2 linked regions of the Thiosulfativibrio zosterae genome follow. The protein of the gene in region 2 interacts with the protein of the main gene of each other region in a pairwise test. Links are inferred from orthologs where the notes say so. Each region holds a gene or a part of one and is shown on either strand. Other genes may lie near its edges.

Region 1 (5,662 bases), 1.4 Mb from region 2 along the record:
TTCAGGGCAAAGGCTTCGGCAGCGAACAATTCAAAAGTTTCTGCGGTATTGATTTTGATAAAGAAGTTTTGCTCAGGCCTAAAGTGGTCCAGCGTGGAGTGGGTGTGAATTTTAAAGGCTTGGTGAATATCGCCACCCGAAATTTTAGCGGCAGAGATAATGTTGAATTCTTGATTGAGGTCTTGCTGAATGCTGTTTGCAATGACTTGCCAGTTCATAAAAGTCCTTGGGTTATGTGCGTTAAAGTTAGCGCTTTAAAAACAAAACGCGCTTAGCGCGCGTTATAAAATTACTTGAAGAGTTCGTCTGCCAAGGCTTTGATTTCTGTGGCACTGCTTTCGGGCACTTTAGGTGCGAACTCGGGTCTAAAAATTTCAAAATAAGCGCCCGGGGTATCGGCAGGTACGGCTAGGCCGGTTTTTTTATCAATCGGCACATTGACCAAACCATCTGGGCGCATAAAGGGTGCGTTGGGCGAGCCAAGTTCAGTTAAAGCAATGCGCATATAGTCCATCCAAATCGGTAGGGCGGCACGGCCACCCACCTCGTTTCGACCCATGGTGTCTGGTTTATCAAAACCTGCCCAAACCGTGGTCACCACATCAGGATTAAAGCCAGAGAACCAAGCGTCTTTTTGTTGGTTGGTTGTACCGGTTTTGCCGGCAAGGTCTTCACGATTGAGCGCTTTAGCTTGGCGACCAGAACCATAATTAATCACATCTTGCATTATGGAGGTCATGATATAAGCATTTTGTGGCGTGATCACGCGTGGCGCATTGAGCGGATCGTCCTCGTTACAGGCCACGGTACAAACCCGCTTGGGTGCAGACTCATAAATGACCCGCCCATTAAAATCGCGCACTTCTTTAACCAAATAAGGCTCAATCAGATAACCTGTGTTGGCAAAAGTGGCGTAACCACGCACTACTTCCCATGGGGTAAATTGCACCGCACCCAGAGCCAGTGATAGGTTGCGGGTGGTGTTAAGGTCTTTTTTGGTAAACCCAAAGTTTTGTAAATAATCAATCACTGGGCTGATGCCCAATTGTTGTAGTAGGCGAATCGACACCAGGTTTCTGGAATAAGCTAAGCCTTCACGCAAGCGCGTTGGGCCATAAAAACGCCCAGAATAGTTTTCGGGACGCCAGGTATCTTCTAACGCATCATCGTGAAACACCACTGGCGCATCATTAATGGTGGTGGCTGCTGTCATGCCTTTGTCGAGCGCGGCAGAGTATAAGAAAGGTTTGATATTAGAACCCACTTGGCGTTGCGCCATGGTGACCCGATTAAACTTACTGCGGAAGAAGTCAAAACCGCCCACCAATGCCAAAATGCGACCATCTTTGGGGCTGATGGAAATTAACGCAGATTCGGTTAAAGGGTCTTGTGCTAATTGCCATTGGTTGTCTAATGCTTGCACATAAACCAAATCACCTTTGCTAAGCACATCACCCATTTGAGAGATGTCGTCGCCCATTTTATTGACATCAATATAACGGCGCGCCCACAACACTGAATCTAAAGTGATGCGGCTTGTCTCACCCGTATGCACCAAAAGGGTTGCTTCATTGGGTTGAACATTCATGACAGCCGCAACGCCTAATTTACCAAATTTAGGAATGCTGTTGAGTTCTTCGAGCAGGTTGTCTTCATTGGTCAGTTGAGTGGGAGCCAGGTGTTTAATAGGGCCGCGGTAACCGTGACGGCGCTCATATTCTTGTAGGCCATTACGAATCGCTAGGTTGGCGGCATCTTGTAATTTGCTATCGAGCGTGGTCACTATGGTTAAGCCATTATTAAGTGCTTCTTCACCAAATTGGTCAAGGGCAAACTGACGACCCATTTCGGCAACATAACCGGCTTCAATGTCAATGCGCGCCCCTGTCAATTTGGCATGCACAGGCACGGCTTGAGCCGCGACCATTTCGGCTTCGGTGATATAGTGGTTTTCAAACATGCGGCGCAATACATAGTTGCGGCGTAGTTTGGCGCGCTCGGGGTTAGCAATTGGGTTAAAAGCCGAAGGCGCCTTGGGCAAGCCAGCAATCATGGCAAACTCATCTAAAGTGAGTTGGTCAATGGTTTTGTCGTAATAGGTTTGGGCAGCGGCAGCAACCCCGTAAGAGCGATAGCCTAAAAAGATTTTATTGAGGTAGAGTGCCAAGATTTCTTGTTTGGAAATTTCGTGTTCAATCTTATAAGACAATACAATTTCATTGAGTTTGCGCAGGTAGGTTTTTTTCTTGGTTAAGAAAAAGTTTCGGGCCACCTGCATGGTGATGGTTGAGCCCCCAGATTGCTTAGAACCGGTGGTCACCAATTCAAAAACGGCACGGCCTAAACCTTTATAATCAACGCCGCCATGATTAAAGAAATCATTGTCTTCCGCAGAAATAATGGCATGGGTCATTTGCTCGGGGATTTGGGTGTAATCCAAAGGAATACGCTTTTTAGTGCCAATTTCAGTAATCAGTTTGCCGTCTTGGGTAACGATTTTTAGAGGCACTTCATAGGTTACATCACGCAGTTGATTGGCATCTGGCAGGGTAGGGTAGATGGTAAAACCGTAAACAATGGCCGCAATGCTGGGAAGGATAAAACCAAATAACCAAAAGCTGCCCCAAAACAGGCGGCGCAAGATGCTTTTTTTCTTTTTAGGCTGTGCCAGATTGGCGTCAGGGGTTTCTTGGTGTTCCGCAGAAGTCATGCAGCAGGCCTTTGATTTTTCAAGCGTTGTTTAAAGTGTGGAGAAATATTATAAAGGAGGAGGCTTTGCTTTGCACGGTGCATTTTTCTAAAACCGCTGGGATAAAAAAAGCCCGCTTAAACGGGCTTTTAATAGGGCTTTTGTCAAACAGTCAAATTACTTTTTGTAACGACCCGTTTTGATATCGCTCCACATCAAGTAGACATTGCCACCAATGATGTAAACGACTGAAAAAGCCACTGCAAATAATGCAATACCAATTTGAACTGATTGTGGAAGGATGTCTGCCCAAATACCTAGTAATACAGCAAGTGGTAGTACAACCGTTACAACGATCACGCCTAGCATTTTCATAAAGTTGTTCATGTTTATTCCTCAGATAGTGTTGGTTGTTTCAACATTTCGAACTATACCCATCTTGCGGTCAAAATACAAATTAAAATATTGATTGAAGTCAAGAAAAATAACTTATCGCAAAGGTTTCTTCAATTTTTTGACAGGATTGGTTCAGGTTGGCACCCTATTCGATATTTTGCACCTGTTCGCGGATTTGTTCTATCAAAACTTTGAGTTCCACACTGGCTTGGGTGGTTTCAGAGTCCAGCGCTTTAGAGCTTAGGGTATTGGCTTCTCGGTTCATTTCTTGCATTAAAAAATCAAGGCGACGGCCGACGGGTTCAGGGTTTTCAAAGGTTTGACGAACGGCTTCAATATGGGTGTTTAGGCGGTCGAGTTCTTCTTGGATGTCGAGTTTTTGTGCCAGCAGCGCAATTTCTTGGTGAAGGCGTTGTGTGTCTAGTTCGGTGTTGCCGAGCAGGTCTAATAGGCGTTGTTGCATTTTTTCGGTGTGTTTTAGCAAGCGGTCAGGTAAGCGTGCGTAAACCACAGCAATTTGGGATGCAATGGCCTCTAGCTTTTCTAGCATCAAGTGTTTGAGTGCTACGCCTTCGGTTGCTCTTGCCAAATTAAAGGCTTCGAGCAGGCTTGAAAAGCTTTGCAAAATATCACTTTCAGCAGCGCTTAAATCTAAGTTTTCGGTGCTATTTTTAACCAGGCCTGGCCAGTTTAAAAGGCTTAAAGGGTCGGTGGGCGCCAAATTGGGGAAGGCGTTTTGCAATTGCTCTAATGTGTGACCGAGTGTTTGAATCACGGCAGGGTCAAGTTGTTGAGCGCTATTTTGTTGTGCATGGAACTTTAAAAAAACTTCAACCTTGCCGCGGTTTACGCTTTTTTTGAGTAAATCGCGTAACGGCATTTCAAGGTGTCGAAAAGGTTCTGCCAGTTTGAAATTGGCTTCTAGATAGCGTTGATTGACGGCCCGAATTTCCCAAGAGAGTAAGCCTTGTGGGAGTGGAAGTTCATGGCGGGCAAATGCGGTCATACTGTTCATGAGCGGGTCTCGTTTTTGTATAATGCGTTTTATTGTAAATCAGGAGTCAATGGTAATGCAGAATTCAACGGTGGTTTTGGCCTCTGGAAATGTGGGCAAGTTAAAAGAGTTGTCTGAACTTTTGGCGCCTTTGGGCTGGCAAGTGGCTTCGCAAAAAAACTTTTTTGACGAGGAAGTCGAAGAAACGGGTTTAACTTTTATTGAAAATGCCATTTTAAAGGCGCATTATGCGGCACAAAAAACCGGTTTGCCGGCCATTGCTGATGATTCTGGTTTAGAAGTAGATGCTTTGCAGGGCAGACCTGGTATTTATTCGGCGCGTTATGCTGCCCTTGGCGATGGCAATGCTTCGGATGCTGATAACATCACTAAATTACTGGCAGAAATGCAGGGACAAACTCAGCGCAAGGCCTGTTATTACAGCGCGATGGCGTTTGTGCGTTTTGCCGAAGACCCAACCCCCTTGATTGGATTGGGGCGTTGGTGCGGTGAAGTCTTAGAGGCGCCGCAAGGCACAGGTGGTTTTGGATATGATCCAGTCATTTGGATGCCAGAATTTGGCTGTTCTGTTGCCAACTTAGCGCCTGAGCAGAAAAACAAAGTCAGTCATCGAGCTTTGGCTTTGGCGCAACTGGTTGCGCAATTAAAAGCCGAGTTGATTTTATAACTCGTTGAAATGTGTATAATTTGAATTTGTTTATTTTTTAAGTGGTATTTGGAGCTCGCATGAAACAAATTCCTTATCAGGATTTGGTTGAACATCGTCGTTATAACGCCAAAGTCATCAGCTATGATGAACTGAACAAATCTCCAAATGCGGCTTATACCAAATTTAAAATTCGCCCCATCGACGCTTATCGTCTGATTCGCCCTTATCTACAATCCAAAATTCTTGAACAGTTAAAAGCAGTTTTGCCGCTCGCGATTTATTTGGCGTTGTTTCAAATACTCATCTTAAGACAGTCGGTGGCCGATGCGGCCGTCATAACGGGCGGCTTAATGGCAGTTGTGCTCGGTTTGATGTTGTTTATGGAAGGCCTAAAACTCGGTTTGATGCCGTTTGGCGAAGTGATTGGCAATAAACTGCCGCAAAAATCCAGTTTGCCGGTGGTCTTAACCATCGCATTTTTGTTGGGTATAGGCGTGACTTTTGCCGAACCAGCCATCGGGGCTTTGAAGGCGGCTGGCTCTAATGTGAGCGTAACGCAAGCGCCTTATTTATATACGCTGCTCAATGATTGGTCTGGCACTTTGGTCTTGGTAGTCGGCATAGGCGTGGGCTTAGCCGCGGTGCTGGGAACAATGCGCTTTTTGTATGGTTGGAGTTTAAAACCGTTAATTGTGCTGACCTTATTGCCAACCTTGTTACTGACTTTTTATGCCTTTCAAGATGAACATTTACGCTTAATGGTCGGTTTGGCCTGGGACAGTGGCGCGGTAACCACAGGGCCGGTAACTGTGCCGCTGGTGTTGGCTTTGGGCATTGGCATTGCATCAGCTGCGGGCAGTGGTAATCAATCTTTATCTGGGTTTGGTATCGTGACCTTAGCTTCCTTATTCCC
Region 2 (3,650 bases):
CTTCTAACAGCGCTCGACCCTATCGAAAAAGTGGCCACAGCGCCGCAAGACATTTACAAATGGCTTTCACAAGACTTCAACACCCTTAGCCAACTGGAAAATGACAAGCAACAACTTGAAACAGAAAACCTACTACTCAAAGCGCAGCTTCAGCAACTCAATAAATACAAAATTGAAGTCACCCGTTTAAACGCTTTGTTAGGCACTGCCAGTCAGATCCCTAAAAATACCAGTCAAATTGCCAGCGTCATAGGCTACAGTGATTCGCCACTTGCACATTTTTTAGTCGTTAACCGCGGTCAATTAGAAAAAGTTAAACTCAACAGCCCCGTCATTGATGCGCAAGGTCTCATTGGTAAAGTCAATCAGCTCTCCCTTAACTCAGGCAGAGTTTTGCTGATTACCGACCCAGACAGCCAAGTACCGGTTCGCATTCAACGCACTGGACAACGCGGAATTTTAACCGGCACAGGAAATGACAAATTGCTTTTAGAATACATCCCCAATTCTAGCTCCATCATTATTGGTGATATTGTCGAAACTTCTGGCTTAGGCGGCATTTTCCCAGAAGGAATTCCAGTGGCGAAAGTCGCCAGTTTGCAAAACTGGGATGACCAACCCTATTTTGAAATTTATGCCCAAGCCCTTGCCAATCTCCACATTTCAAACAAGGTGTTAATATTACAACAACCTGTTCCAACCTCTGGCGAGGTGTTCCATGACTGAAAAACTGATGCATTTTCGTTTTTCGCAAGTTAAGTGGTTACTTTTTTTGAGTTACTTCATAACGCTGGTTTTAGACTCCATGAATAGCTTAGCCTTGTTGCCAGTGACACTACCTTCCATGACGCTTCTCATGCTGTTGATTTGGACCATGCTGTTACAAAACAAAACCCATTTGTTTACGGCTTTGATTTTAGGGCTTTTAAGCGATGGGATATTTAACTCCGTCTTAGGTGCTCACGCCATTTTATTCTCCTTACTGGTTTTCTTATTGCTAAGAATCCGCTTTAGCTTTAGAAGTTATCCGTTATGGCAGCAAACATTTATTATTACATTGTATTTTTATGCCGCTAAGATTTTAGGATTCTTTTTGTTACAGCCGGTTTTCAACGCCAGCAATGCCTACGACTATTGGCTTTCACCCTTACTGATTATTATTTTATGGCCAGTGACCCTTTTCATTATCAAACACCAGTGCCTTAAAGTGGCCTCCGCGCCTTAGCAGATTCATATGGCTCAACTTGTCCACAATACTGACGCCGAAAAGTTAGTTCAAAAACGCCTATTGCATACTCGCCTAATACTGGCGATGGTGTTTGTACTCATACTCTTTGGGGTTTTAATTGCACGCATGGGTTATTTGCAATGGTTTAACTACCATCACTACAAAAGCATGGCTGATGGCAATCGTATTTCCATTGAAACCATCCCCCCAATGCGTGGCAAAATTTATGATCGAAACGGCCATGTATTAGCCGACAATCAATCTATTTTTGTGCTGCGCTTTGACAAAAAAAAGATGAACAAACAGGAAAACTACCCAGATCAACTCATGCAACTTTTCCCAGAAATTGCTGCGGATAAATGGCAAGAATTTTTTAAACGCCTGCAAAGTGGTTATCGTGCCAAGGTATTAACCTTTGATGTCAACCTCACTGAAAAACAGGCTGCAACCTTTGCGGCTAACAGTGACCGCTTTCCTGGGGTTTCCTTAACCGCCAAGCTCAAACGCTACTATCCTTACAAAGATTTAGTTTCTCATGCCCTAGGTTATGTCGGCCGCATCAATGACAAAGAAACCCAAACACTTGATACAGATCGTTACCTAGGCACAGATGTTATGGGAAAATCTGGGGTTGAAAAACAATATGAAGATCTACTATTAGGCTACCCAGGCTATAAAGAAATTGAAACCAATGCCCGCGGCAGAGTGCTCAGAACCCTAAGCACCACCCCTGCTACTCCTGGCAAAGACATTCACCTAACTTTGGATATTCGCTTGCAAAAATATGCCGAGAAGTTGCTAGAAGATCAAAGGGCGGCGGTCGTTGTGATGGAGCCAAAAACTGGCGAAATTTTAGCCTTTATCAGTCATCCCGGTTATGACCTGAATTTATTTGTGGATGGCATCAGTCAAAAAAATTACGATGAATTGATTCATAACAAAGGCCGCCCGCTCATTAATCGTGTTACTGATGGTCAATATCCTCCCGGCTCAACCATCAAACCTTTCGTGTCACTGGGTTCGCTTGAAAACGGCATCATTACGCCCGAAAAACAAATTTTTGACCCAGGTTATTATGTTTATATGGACCACCGATATCGTGACTGGAAGCGTGGTGGGCATGGCATAGTCAATATGAGCGACGCCATTGAACAATCTTGCGATACCTATTATTATGATTTGGGGTTAAAAATGGGCATAGACATGATTCATGACGCACTTTACCCTTTCGGATTCGGGCACGAAACAGGGATTGATTTACCCGCCGAAAAAAAGGGAATCCTGCCCTCTAAAGCCTGGAAAAAAGAAGCGCGTGGACAAAACTGGTATAACGGGGAGACGATTATCGCGACCATTGGGCAAGGCTATTTCTTGGCAACGCCTTTGCAACTGGCAAAATCTGTGGCAACCCTTGCTAACCGCGGCAAAATATCAGAACCCCACTTATTAAAAAACCAAAACACCTCTAATGATGAAAACCTGTTGATTCCTATCAATAAAATCTCAAATTGGGAGAAAGTGATTCAAGCCATGGTCAAGGTGATGCACGGCACCCATGGAACCGCTCGTGCCTATACCAAAGGATTGCCCTTTAAAATGGCGGGCAAAACCGGCACGGCCCAAGTATTTAGCTTAAATGAAGAAGAGTATGATGCCGACAACATCGACCGCACTTTGAGAGACCATTCCTTATTTATCGGGTTTGCGCCGGTCGATAACCCAGAAATTGCCATCAGCGTTGTCATTGAAAACGCCAGTGCCAAAGCTGCACCTGTTGCTGTCGACATTGCTCGCTATTATTTTGAACATCTAGCCACTGAGAAACAAAATGCAAATTGATTTAACTGGGCAAGAAAAGGTCTATCGAAAAAATAAAGGGCTACTTTCGGCGCTGCACTTAGATCTGTGGTTATTGATTGGCATTTTAATTCTGATTTTACTCAGCAGCCTAGTGGTTTTTAGTGCCTCTGGTGGAGATGAAGAAGTGACTTTGCGACATTTATCAAGGGTTGGCATTGCCTTTATCATTATGGTTGCGTTTGCACAAATTCCACCGACTTATTTAAGAGTGATTGCCCCCTGGCTTTTTACCGCGGGGCTTATCATGTTATTGGCGGTTGTGCTATTTGGTCAAATTGGCAAAGGCGCACAGCGTTGGCTAGACTTAGGCTTCTTTAGATTTCAACCCTCAGAGCTCATGAAACTCGCCCTGCCGATGATGCTCGCTTGGCTCTATGCTCACGACCACCTTCCCCCACCTGGCAGAAAAATGCTGTTTGGTCTTTTTTTAGTGGGTCTTTCTGCGGCTTTAATCATTATTCAGCCAGACCTAGGCACCTCCATACTCATTGCCATGAGCGGCTTGTTTGTATTGTTTTTTGCTGGACTCTCCTGGAAGTGGATTTCAGTGGCCGCCCTAATC

Evidence for each region.
Region 1: the proteins of mrdA (region 2) and THMIRH_RS10755 interact in binary tests that used the Escherichia coli proteins (3 or more experiments, as listed by UniProt). The link is inferred for Thiosulfativibrio zosterae from one-to-one orthologs.

The regions. Positions count from the first base shown.
Region 1 is NZ_AP021888.1:2,325,515-2,331,176, reverse strand. What follows is about bases 1-3,081. They hold THMIRH_RS10755 (penicillin-binding protein 1A), read right to left. Parts: upstream 2,711-3,081; coding sequence 290-2,710; downstream 1-289. Other genes in these bases: THMIRH_RS10750 (hypothetical protein), read right to left, coding at 2,867-3,076; THMIRH_RS10760 (fructosamine kinase family protein), read right to left, coding at 1-218. In the rest of the region: THMIRH_RS10745 (YicC/YloC family endoribonuclease), read right to left, coding at 3,231-4,100; rdgB (RdgB/HAM1 family non-canonical purine NTP pyrophosphatase), read left to right, coding at 4,156-4,767; THMIRH_RS10735 (DUF1538 domain-containing protein), read left to right, coding at 4,827-5,662. UniProt on the Escherichia coli protein: Cell wall formation. Synthesis of cross-linked peptidoglycan from the lipid intermediates.
Region 2 is NZ_AP021888.1:914,468-918,117, reverse strand. Bases 711-3,650 are described here. They hold mrdA (penicillin-binding protein 2), read left to right. Parts: upstream 711-1,234; coding sequence 1,235-3,067; downstream 3,068-3,650. Other genes in these bases: rodA (rod shape-determining protein RodA), read left to right, coding at 3,057-3,650; mreD (rod shape-determining protein MreD), read left to right, coding at 719-1,225; mreC (rod shape-determining protein MreC), read left to right, coding at 711-726. Also shown: more of mreC, read left to right, coding at 1-710. UniProt on the Escherichia coli protein: Catalyzes cross-linking of the peptidoglycan cell wall. Responsible for the determination of the rod shape of the cell. Is probably required for lateral peptidoglycan synthesis and maintenance of the correct diameter during lateral and centripetal growth.